DNA from 2 places in the Terrabacter terrigena genome. Region 1 is predicted to be linked to the other one. Evidence: predicted binding sites of a transcription regulator. Region 1 holds the regulator's gene; the other holds the start of a gene.
What was found. Region 1 encodes Rex, which represses fermentation and respiration genes when NADH is low (regulators of the CRP and FNR family bind a similar motif). Its sites were predicted from a motif close to CTTGTGAANNNNTTCACAAG; they were not measured.
Positions count from the first base shown of each region.

Region 2: a site for Rex is predicted at 2,764-2,783, ahead of rhaI (L-rhamnose isomerase). Genes of this name have one in related genera too.

Region 1 covers NZ_JBHTKH010000002.1:141,899-147,734, reverse strand. The annotation lists gene ACFQ2V_RS04945 (DUF5667 domain-containing protein) at 1-864, opposite strand, end outside; gene ACFQ2V_RS04940 (RNA polymerase sigma factor) at 1,263-2,045, opposite strand; gene ACFQ2V_RS04935 (glutaredoxin family protein) at 2,197-2,460, shown strand; gene ACFQ2V_RS04930 (redox-sensing transcriptional repressor Rex) at 2,650-3,333, shown strand; gene hemA (glutamyl-tRNA reductase) at 3,330-4,712, shown strand; gene hemC (hydroxymethylbilane synthase) at 4,709-5,677, shown strand; gene ACFQ2V_RS04915 (bifunctional uroporphyrinogen-III C-methyltransferase/uroporphyrinogen-III synthase) at 5,674-5,836, shown strand, end outside.
Region 2 covers NZ_JBHTKH010000021.1:13,367-19,202, forward strand. The annotation lists gene ACFQ2V_RS19875 (bifunctional aldolase/short-chain dehydrogenase) at 1-1,505, opposite strand, end outside; gene rhaI (L-rhamnose isomerase) at 1,567-2,733, opposite strand; gene ACFQ2V_RS19885 (ABC transporter substrate-binding protein) at 3,003-4,304, shown strand; gene ACFQ2V_RS19890 (carbohydrate ABC transporter permease) at 4,298-5,263, shown strand; gene ACFQ2V_RS19895 (carbohydrate ABC transporter permease) at 5,260-5,836, shown strand, end outside.

The DNA.
Region 1 (5,836 bases):
GCAGGCACTGCACGACGCGATCTCGCGCAGCGTGGCCACCTGCCCCGCGCCCAGCAGGTCGCGCAGCCGCTGCCACGACGGCAGCGAGTCCGCCGGCACGCGCGGCCGCATGGCGTCGACCTGCGGGATCGCCCGCGTGTAGAAGTCGGACAGCTCGGAGAGGGCGTCGGCCCGACCCTCGCTGCGGTAGATGTCGAGCAGGATCGTCTGCGCGCGCCTCGTGGCGTCGGAGGCCGAGTCGTAGGCCGTGTCGAGGTCGTGGGTCGACGGCTGGCCGCGGTCGATCAGGTTGCGCGCCTCGCCGATGTGCTCCTGCGCCTGCGCCAGGTAGGTCAGGCCCTGCTCGTAGCGCGAGCCGGACAGCTGGACAGCCGCGCGGTCGAGGAGCTGCTTGACGCCGTAGAGCGCGTCGCCGGGCACCGCCGACCTCGAGGCGAAGCCGAGCGCGCCACCGATGACCAGGACGGCTGCGGCTGCTGCCGCAAGGAACTTCAGCGGTCGCGCGGCGACACGGAGCACCGAGACGGTGCCGCCCGAACCGTTGTGCTCGGGGCCAGTGGCTCGCTGGGTGGCCTGCGCCGAGGTGCTCTCGAGGGGGCCCTCCAGCTCGGTGCTGGTGGGGCTGAGGGTGTCGCCGTCAGCAGGGTCGAGGGGGACGACCGGGACGATCGCCCGGGGGTCATCGGCCAGGAGCCTGGCGCGCAGGTCGGACACGAACTCGGCGCGCGGGGCGAGCCTGGCCTGGTCGACCGCCTGGACGGCGTGGAGCACGGCGACGAGCTCGAGGATGCCGGGGTCGGTGACCCGCTCGCCGTCGAGGGCGCGCTGCAGCAGCTCGCCGTCGGCGTTGGCGCCGAGGTCCATGTTCCCCTCCTTCGGTCTCGGGTGCTGGTGTCTGGGGTGGATCGGGTGTGGTGCGGTGTGGAGCGAGGGTCGTGGTGCCGGTCTGCGGGTGGGGCTGGTCGGGCTCTGGTCGGGGGCTGGGGTCTGCGCGCGTGCCCGTCACGGCGAGCGGTGGCCGGGCGCGGGACCCGGGGGCCCGAGCAGGCCTGCCGCGGCACGGCATACCTCAGGTGTAACGGCAAGGGGTGGGTGGTGCAGGTTGTTCGTCAGGGGCTCCGGCACCATCGTCGCTGCCATCGAGCCGCCTGCGTTCACGCGATCCACGGTCGCGCCGGTCGGCGCGCCGAGCGTTGGTCCGGGCCCACACGCACCGTCCCTACGTCGAGAGAACGACGCGGGTGGCAGTGGGGTTACGGGGTTCACAGCTCGACTCCTTCGAGCGACTTGCGCAGGGCGCGGGTGGCGCGGAGCTGGAGCTGCTTGACCGCCCCCTCGGACTTGCCGATCACCTTGGCGGTGTCGGCGAGACTGAGGCCCTGGAGGAAGCGCAGGGTGATGCACTCGGCCTGGTCGGGCCCGAGGCCCTTGATCGCCTCGACCAGCCGTTCGTCGCGCAGCCGGGTGAGGACCTCGGCATCGGGGGCGTCGACGCGCTCGTCGGCGTCGCGCATGTCGGCGGTCGCCACCTCGAAGCGGAACTTCGCGGACTTCACGTGGTCGGCGATGAGGTTGCGGGCGATCGTGACGAACCACGCCGCGATGTCCTTGCCCTGCCAGGTGAACGAGTCGATGCGTCGCATGGCCCGCAGGAAGGTCTCGGACGTGAGGTCCTCGGCGAGGGACCGGTTGGCCACCCGCACGAGGACGTAGCGGAAGACCGTGTCGACGTAGCTGTCGTAGAGCTGGGCGAAGGCCTCCTTGTCGCCGCCCTGGGCCAGCTCGACGAGCGCCGCGATCCGGGCCTGGTCGGCGGCGTCGCGCTCGGGGTGCAGGTGGCGGGGGCCGATCGACCCCGGCGGGGTCGGACCGACGTCGACGTGCGCCGCGCTCTCGTTGGCGAGCGAGGCCCAGAGGGCGTCGAGGGCCGACCGCCACGTCGGCAGCGACCGTGCGAGGGCAGGCGGGACCGACACCATCGCCGGGACCGTCCGCGGCGCGGAGACAGGGCCGAGTCGGCGGGCCGACGTCCTGTTCGAGCGCATTGGGGACAGTCTGTCGGAACGGAGGGCCGTCTGGGAGTTCGATCTGCTTTTGTGGTGCACGACCTACTCACCGGTACGCTCTCGCCCCATGCGTCCCAACCATGCAGGTGGCGCGGCCCCGGGGGAGACCGCCGCGCCTAGAGTGGGGAGCATGACGAGCGAGCAGCCCGCAGCCGAGGACGTGCCGCGAGTGGTCCTGCTCGGTCGCCCCGGCTGCCACCTGTGCGACGAGGCCCGCGAGATCGTGGCCCGCGTGACCTCGGAGCTCGGCGTCGAGTGGTCCGAGCAGTCGATCGACGACGACCCCGAGCTGTTGCACCGCTACGCCGAGCAGATCCCCGTGACCTTCGTCGACGGCCGCCGCCACGACTTCTGGCGGGTCGACGAGGCCCGGCTGCGCGCGGCCCTGCGCTGACCAGGTCGGGCGGCCGGGGCCCCGTCGACCACGACCTGCCTCGAGAGCGCGTCCCATGCCGTGGTAAGCCGCCGAAAGTCAACTTTGTGCATGGCTTCACAAACGTCTAGCCTGAACAGGTCCCCACGTGCTCCGCGTTCGGCCCGCCTCCGGCCCGGACGCCTCGCTGAGAGGAGCCGGTGAGCAAGCGTGTCCGCCGACCCTGCACTGCGTCGAGAGATCCCCGACGCGACCGTCGCGCGGCTCCCCGAGTACCTTCGCACGCTCTCGCGCCTCGCTGAGGACGGCGTCCTGTCGGTCTCGTCCGAAGAGCTCGCTGCCGAGGTCGGAGTGCGCTCCGCGCAGCTGCGCAAGGACCTCAGCCACCTCGGCTCCTACGGCGTGCGTGGTGTCGGCTACGACGTCGAGACGCTCGCGCTCGAGATCTCCCGGGCGCTGGGGCTCACCGAGGACTGGCCCGTCGCGATCGTCGGTATGGGCAACCTCGGGCACGCGCTCGCCTCCTACTCCGGATTCGTCACCAAGGGTTTCCGCATCGTCGGCCTCTACGACGACGACCCGGCCCTGGCCGACGAGCGGGTCGTCGGGGTGCGCATCCGCCCCCTGCGCGAGCTCGTCGACCACCACCAGGTCGACCCCATCGCGATCGGTGTCATCGCGACGCCTGCGCCCGCCGCGCAGGCAGTCTGCGACGCCCTGGTCGGCGCGGGCATCAGCTCGATCCTCAACTTCGCACCGGCAGTCCTCTCGGTGCCCGACGGCGTCGACGTACGCCGCGTCGACCTCTCCACGGAACTGCAGATCCTCGCCTTCCACGCCCAGCGCAAGTCGCTCGCCGCGGGAGACCTCCGATCGGCGGTGGTCGCCCCGTGAGCCTGCTCGTCATCGGACTGTCCCACCACACCGCGCCCCTGTCGGTGCTCGAGGCGCTGTCCGAGCGCCCCGACCGGGCAGCCGCCATCGGCTCTTCGGTGCTCGGGTCGGCCACGGTCACCGAGGCCGTCGTGCTCTCCACGTGCAACCGGCTCGAGGTCTACGCCTCGGTTCCGGCCTTCCACCCGGCCGTTGCCGCCATCGGCGAGGCGCTCGCCCTCGCCGCCGGCATCGAGGAGCCCGAGGGCCTGCGTGAGCCCACCGACCTGCCGCCCGGCGACCCTGCCGACGCCCTGGCCGCGCGCGCCGAGGCGCTCGCTGACCACCTCTACGTCCGCTACGACGACGCGGCCGTCGCCCACGCCTTCACCGTCGCCTGCGGCCTCGACTCGATGGCGGTCGGCGAGGCGCAGGTGCTCGGCCAGATGCGTGACGCCCTCGCCGGTGCCCAGGAGCGCGGCCAGGTGGGCGAGACCCTCAACGCGCTGTTCCAGCATGCGCTGCGGGTCGGCAAGCGCGCCCACACCGACACCGACATCGACCAGCACAGCGTGTCGCTCGTGCAGATCGCACTCGAGGAGGCGGCCGCGGTGCTGGGTTCGCTCGAGGCAGTCGACGCGGCCGTCATCGGTGCGGGTGGCATGAGCGGTCTCGCGGCGGCGACGGCGGCTCGGGCGGGCGTCCGGTCGCTCACCATCGTCAACCGCACCCTCGAGCGCGCCGAACGTCTCGCCGAGGCCACGTCGGGTACTCCACGTCTGTGGAGCGACCTCAGTGACGTCGTCGCCGAGAGCGACCTCGTCATCACCTGCACCGGCGCCGTCGGCCACGTGATCACGGCCGACCTGCTCGCGGCCGGCGCCGCCCGGCGCGACGGTCGCCCGCAGGTCGTCGTCGACCTCGCCCTGCCGCGCGACGTCGAGCCGGTCGAGACCTGGCGGCAGCCCGTGCCCGGCGTCACGCTCATCGACCTGCAGACCCTCGGCCTGCTCCTCGAGGGCCGCGCCGACACCACGCAGGTGGTGCGCGTGCGCGACCTGGTCACGGGCGAGGTGGCCGACTACCTCACCCGGCGCATGGAGAAGTCCGTGGCGCCAACGGTGGCCGCGCTCCGCGCCCGGGCGGCCGACCTCGTCGCGTCCGAGATGGACCGCCTCGACCAGCGCCTGCCCAGCCTCGACGAGGCGAGCAGGGCGGAGGTCGCTCTCGCCGTGCACCGCATCGTCGAGAAGCTGCTCCACACGCCCACCAAGCGCGTCAAGGAGTTCGCGATGGAGGGTAGCGGCGACGACTACGCCGCCGCCCTGCGCGAGCTGTTCGACCTCGAGCCCAAGGACGTCGCCAACGTGTCGACGCCGCCGAAGCGAGGGAAGTCATGACCGCCCTGCGTCTCGGCACCCGCCGCTCGGCCCTGGCCACCACCCAGTCCGGCTGGGTGGCCGACCGCCTGCGCGAGGCCGGCCACGAGGTCGAGCTCGTGGAGATCACGACCGAGGGCGACGTCTCGGGCGAGCTGCTCACCGCGATCGGCGGCACCGGCGTGTTCGCCGCCGCGATCCGCCACGCTCTGCTCGACGGGCGCATCGACGTCGCCGTTCACTCGCTCAAGGACCTCCCCACCACGCCCGAGCCGGGGCTCGTCGTCGCCGCCGTGCCGGTGCGCGAGGACAGCCGTGACGTCCTCGTCGCCCGCGACAAGCTCACCCTCGGTGAGCTGCCTCCCGGCTCGGTGGTCGGCACCGGCTCGCCGCGACGCACGGCACAGCTGGCGGCACTGGGGCTCGGCCTCGACATCCGCCCGATCCGCGGCAACGTCGACACGAGAATCGGTTTCGTCACCTCCGGCAAGCTCGACGCCGTCGTCCTCGCCCGAGCCGGCCTCTCGCGGCTCGACCGTCTCGACGAGGCGACCGAGGTCATCGACCCGATCCAGGTGCTGCCCGCGCCAGGGCAGGGTGCGCTCGCCGTCGAGTGCCGGTCCGACCGGGCCGACGTCGTCGCGGCGGTCTCGGCGCTCGACGACGCAGACACCCGCGCGTGCGTCCTCGCCGAGCGGTCGCTCCTCGCCTCCCTCGAGGCCGGGTGCACCGCCCCCATCGGGGCGCTCGCCGAGGTCGTCGAGGGCGACGACGGCCTGGAGCTCTCCCTCCGCGCCTTCGTCGGCAGCGAGGACGGCTCCGTCGAGCTGCGCCGGTCGCTCGTCGGCCCCTACGACGAGCCCGAGGCCCTCGGCTCGCGCCTGGCCCACATCCTCCTCGAGGACGGCGCCGCCGACCTCCAGGTCACACCGTCAGCTGGACCCGCACCAGACCACGCCCCACACCAACCGGAGCAAGTTTCGTGACTCCTTCCCGCCAGCCGTCAGAGCAGACGGTCTCGACTCCCACCCACGCGACGACTCCTGCTCGTGTCGCCTTCGTCGGGTCCGGTCCCGGTGACCCCGGCCTGATGACGCTCCGCGGTCGCGACCTGCTCGCCGCCGCCGACGTCGTCGTGACCGACC
Region 2 (5,836 bases), on a different contig from region 1:
TTGTTGACGAGCAGGTCGAGGCCCCCGAAGGCGAGCACGGCGGCGTCGACGGCGGCCTGCACCTGGATCGGGTCGGTGACGTCGGCCTGGACGCCGACGGCGACGTCCCTGCCCCCGATCTCCTTCGCCGCCGCCGACGCCTTGTCGAGCTCGAGGTCGGCGATCACCACGCAGGCCCCCTCGGCGGCGAGCCGGGTCGCGATCGCCTTGCCGATCCCCCCGGCTGCACCGGTGACGAGGGCGATGCGGCCGGCGTGGCTGAGGGGCTCGGGCATTCGCTGGAGCTTGGCCTCCTCGAGCGCCCAGTACTCGATGCGGAACTTCTCGCTCTCGTCGATCGGGGCGTAGGTGGAGACCGACTCGGCGCCGCGCATCACGTTGATGGCGTTGACGTAGAACTCGCCTGCGACGCGGGCGGTCTGCTTGTCCTTGCCGTAGGAGAACATCCCGACGCCGGGCACGAGGACGATCGCCGGGTCGGCGCCGCGGATGGCGGGGGAGTCGGGGGTGGCGTTGCGGTCGTAGTAGCCCTGGTAGTCGTCGCGGTAGGCGACGTGCAGCTCGGGCAGCCGGGCGATGACGTCGTCGAGCGAGGCATCGCTGGGAAGGTCGACGACGAGCGGCTTGACCTTGGTGCGCAGGAAGTGGTCGGGGCAGGACGTGCCGAGCTCGGCCAGGGCCGCCAGCTTCTCGCTCGCGAGGAACTCGAGCACCACGTCGGCGTCGGTGAAGTGGCCGACCATGGTCCTGTCCTGCGAGGCCAGTGCACGCAGGTGCGGCGCCAGTGCCGCAGCCTTCGCGTGCCGCTCCTGCGGCTCCAGCGGCGCACGCTCGGGCACCGCGGCGCCGAACGGCTCGGCCGCGCCGTGCTCGTCGAGGTAGGCCTGCGCCGTCTCGATGATCCACCTCGAGCTGGCCTCGGCCTCGGCGCTCGTGTCACCCCACGCGGTGATGCCGTGGCCGCCGAGGATCGTGCCGACGGCCTGCGGGTTGGCCTCCTTGATGGCGGAGATGTCGAGGCCCAGCTGGAAGCCGGGTCGGCGCCACGGCACCCAGACGACCCTCTCGCCGAAGATCTCCTTGGTCAGCCGCTCGCCGTCCTTCGCCGTCGCGACGGCGATGCCGCTGTCGGGGTGGAGGTGGTCGACGTGCGCCGAGCCGACGAGGCCGTGCATCGCGGTGTCGATCGAGGGTGCGGCGCCACCCTTGCCGTGGAGGCAGAAGTCGAAGGCTGCCACCATCTCGTCCTCGCGCTCGACGCCAGGGTAGACGTCGACGAGGCTGCGCAGGCGGTCGAGGCGCAGCACCGCGAGGCCCGGCTCCGTGAGCGTGCCGAGGTCGCCGCCGGATCCCTTGACCCAGAGCAGCTCGACCTGCTCACCGGTGACGGGGTCGGTCTCGGTGCCCTTGGCCGACGTGTTGCCGCCGGCGTAGTTGGTGTTGCGGGGGTCGGATCCCAGCCGGTTCGATCGGGCGAGCAGCTCGGCAACGGGGGTGTTGGTCATCTCGTGTCTTCCTCGGTGGCTCTGGTGCAGGTCGTGGTGAGTCGTCGTCGTGCGCAGGCGCTCAGGCTCCCCAGCCGGCCTGCGTCCCGCCGATGCGGTCGGCGGCGATCTGGTCCTGGTAGCCGCTGGCGATGTAGGCGGCCATGGGGTCGGTGGGCAGGCCGCGGTCGCCGCGCCACTGCGCGAGGTCGGCGCGCACGTCGGTGTAGAAGGCGTCCATGAGGATGCCGTTGGCACCGAGCACGTCACCCAAGCGCTCGGCCTCGGCCAGTGCGACGCGGTCGACGAGCAGGGCCCGGGCCGTCATCTCCTGGACGTTGAGCACCGAGCGGATCTGGCCGGGGATCTTGTCCTCGACGTTGTGGCACTGGTCGAGCATGAAGGCGACCTCGCTGTCCTCGTCGTAGCCGCCGCCCCGGATGACCTCGAAGAGGATCCGGAAGAGCTGGAACGGGTCGGCGGCACCGACGATGAGGTCGTCGTCGGCGTAGAAGCGCGAGTTGAAGTCGAACGAGCCGAGCCGCCCGGCCCGCAGCAGCTGCATGACGATGAACTCGATGTTCGTGCCGGGGGCGTGGTGCCCGGTGTCGAGGCAGACCATGGCCCGGTCGCCGAGGGCGAGGCAGTGCAGCAGCGACGTGCCCCAGTCAGGCACGTCGGTGGCGTAGAACGCCGGCTCGAAGAACTTGTACTCGAGGACGAGCCGCTGGTGGTCGCCGAGGCGCTCGTAGATCTGCCGGAGGCTGTCGGCGAGTCGGTCCTGTCGGCCCCGCAGGTCGCCCTGGCCCGGGTAGTTCGTGCCGTCGGCCAGCCAGATCTTGAGGTCGCGGCTGCCCGTCACGTCCATGATGTCGACGCACTCGAGGTGGTGGGCGACCGCCTTGGCGCGGATCCGCTCGTCGACGTGGGTCAGGCTGCCCAGCCTGTAGTCGTCGTCCTGGAACGTGTTGCTGTTGATGGTGCCCAGCCGGACCCCGAGGTCCTCGGCGACGCGGCCCAGCTTGTCGAAGTCGTCCACGCGGTCCCAGGGGATGTGCAGCGCGACGGAGGGCGCGAGCCCCGTGAGCGCGTGAACCTGCGCGGCGTCGGCGAGCTTCTCCTCCACCGAGCGCGGCGTGCCCTCGGAGCCGAACACCTTGAAGCGCGTGCCGGAGTTGCCGAAGGCCCACGAGGGCAGCTCGATCGCCTGGCGTCCGAGCTCGCTCGAGATGTCGCTGAAGTTCGTCATGGTGGTCCGATCCGTGAGAGTCGCATCGCTCCAATGAAGCGTTTCAGAAGTCTGGGCACGAGTAAAGCGCAGGGACATGGGCCGGTCAAGCCCCCGAGCTCTCACCTGTGTTAGAAGAAGATTCGTTCTGAGCGTGAAGGGTGGGAAAATGGCCGAACCTGTTGACAGTGTCCAGTGCGGACCTTACTTTGGTGCCGACCGAATGAAGCGATTCAAAAATCGGTGACCATCGAACGCGGATACGCGCCCCAACGTTGTGGAGGTACCCCATGAAGCACCCCCGGCCCAGTCTCGCGATCGCGGTTGTCGCGGCGAGCTCACTGGTTCCCCTCGCGGCCTGCTCGAGCTCCTCCGGCTCGGGCGACTCGGGCAGCGGGAAGACGGAGATCACCCTGCTGACCGACAACGCGGAGTCGACGGTCAAGCCCGCGAAGGCTGTCATCGCGGCGTTCGAGAAGGCCAACCCGACCATCACGGTCAACGCCGAGACCCGACCGGGTGGCGCCGAGGGCGACAACCTCGTGAAGACGAAGCTGTCGACCGGCGACATGGCCGACGTGTTCTGGTACAACTCCGGATCGCTGCTCCAGGCGCTGAGCCCCGAGAAGACGCTCGTCGACCTCACGAACGACCCCGCCCTCAAGGACACCGACCCCTCGTTCCTGCCGGCGGTGACGCAGAAGGGCAAGGTCTACGGCGCCCCGTGGGGCACCGCCATGGGTGGCGGCATCCTCTACAACAAGGACGTCTACTCCCAGCTGGGTCTCTCGGTGCCGAAGACGTGGGCCGAGTTCGAGTCGAACAGCGAGAAGATCAAGGGCGCCGGCATCACCCCGGTCCTCGGCACCCTCAAGGACACCTTCACCTCCCAGCTGTACGTTCTCGGCGACTTCCACAACGTCGCGAGCTCGAACCCCGAGTGGGCCGACGAGTACACGGCGAACAAGGTCAAGTACGCCACCGACCCGGTCGCCCTCAAGGGGTTCGAGAAGGCCGCCGAGCCCAAGCAGAAGGGCTGGCTCAACGACAGCGCCGGCTCGACGACGTTCGCGCAGGGCATCAAGCTGCTCGCCAAGGGCAAGGCCGCCCAGTATCCCATGCTGACGTTCCCCATCTCCACCCTGCCGGCGGAGGATGCCGCGAAGATCGGCTTCTTCGGGATCCCCGGTGACGACGCGAGCAAGGCCGGGGCGACCATCTGGGAGCCCGGCGGCCAGTACATCCCGAAGGCGAGCAAGAACATCGAGGCAGCCAAGAAGTTCGTCGCCTTCGTCGCCTCGGTCGCCGGAACGGAGGCCTTCTCGTCCGCGGTGCCGCCCACCGGTCCCTACCTCGTCAAGGGCTCCAAGCTGCCCGACAACGCCCCGCCCGTGGCCAAGGACATGCAGGCCTACATCGACTCCAAGACCTCTACCCCGGCGCTCGAGTTCATCTCGCCCGTCAAGGGCCCCTCGCTCGAGCAGATCATGGTCGCGATCATGACCGGTCAGACGCCGCCGCAGGAGGGCGCGGCCCAGTACGACGCCGACGTCACGAAGCAGGCCAAGCAGCTGGGACTGCCGGGATGGTGACCCAGACCGGTGCCCAGGCCCCACCGTCCGGCCCCCGCGCTGCCGCGGGGGCCGAGCGGCCCGGCCGGCCCCGGTCCGGCCGGGCGGGCGGCGTGCGGGGTCTGCAGGCGCAGACCTACCCCTTCTGGTTCTACGTGCCGGCAGGCGCCGTCTACGCCGTGGTCTTCATCATCCCGACGGTCATCTCGTTCTACTTCGCCTTCACCCGGTGGACCCTCTTCGAGTCCGAGTTCATCGGGCTCGACAACTTCCGCCAGTTCTTCTCGGAGCAGGCGCTCGTCAGCAGCCTGCGCAACACCCTCGTGTACGCCGTCGTGACCAGCGGGCTGAAAGTGGTGCTCGGGATGCTCTTCGCCGTGCTTCTCACCGGGCCGATCCGCACGCGTGGCCTGCTCCGCTCGGTCATCTTCTTCCCCGTGCTCGTCAGCACGGTCGCGGTCGGCATCACCTTCAGCGTGCTCCTCCAGCCGGACTTCGGGCTGGTGGCCACCGTGCTCGACAAGGTCGGCATCACCTCGCCCGACTGGCTCGGCAACCCGAGCACCGCGCTCCTGTCGGTGGCGCTCGTCGACGTCTGGAAGGGCGTCGGCCTCGCGACACTCATCTACATCGCCGGCATCCTGGCCATCTCGAAGGACTTCTACGAGGCCGTCGACGTCGACGGGGGCGGCGCGTGGACGAAGTTCCGCAACGTCACCCTGCCGCTCGCGGCCCCGGCGACCTTCACGGTCATCCTGCTCTCGCTCATCGGCGGCCTGCGCTCCTTCGACCTCATCTGGACGATGACCAAGGGCGGTCCCGGGTTCAGCAGCGACGTCATCGCCTCGACGATCTACAAGACGTACCAGGCCGGCTTCTTCGGGCTCTCCACCGCCGGCAACGGCGTGCTCTTCGTCCTGGTGACCCTGATCGTGTATCCGCTGTCGCGGTACTTCAACTCCCGGGAGGTGCACTCATGAGGACGCACCTGCTCCGACGCACCTCGCTCGAGGTCGTGGCCGTGCTCGTGGCGCTCGTCGTCTTCGTGGTGCCGTTCCTCTTCATGTTCCTCACCGCCTCCAAGGACGAGTCGGAGTCCGCCGACCTGACGTTCGCCCTGCCGACCGAGTGGAAGATCCTCGACAACATCAAGGGCGTCTTCGAGGCCCGCGACGGCATGCTGTTCACCGCGTTCCGCAACAGCATCGTCCTGACCGTCGTGTCGGTCACCATCCTCGTGGTGCTCTGCGCGATGGTCGGCTACGTCATCCAGCGGCGGCCCGGCCGTGCCGCCGACATCGCCAACGCCCTGGTCCTCTCGGGCCTCATCATCCCGCCGGCCGTCGTCCCCACGATCTGGGTGCTCCAGCAGCTGCACGTCTTCAAGACGCTGCCGGGGCTGATCCTCGTCGAGGTGGCCTTCAACATGTCGTTCTGCGTGCTGCTCTTCCGGGCCTTCGTCGCGGCGATCCCGCGCGAGCTCGACGAGGCCGCCATGATCGACGGCTGCACGGGGCTCTCACTCTTCTTCCGGGTGATCTTCCCGCTGCTGC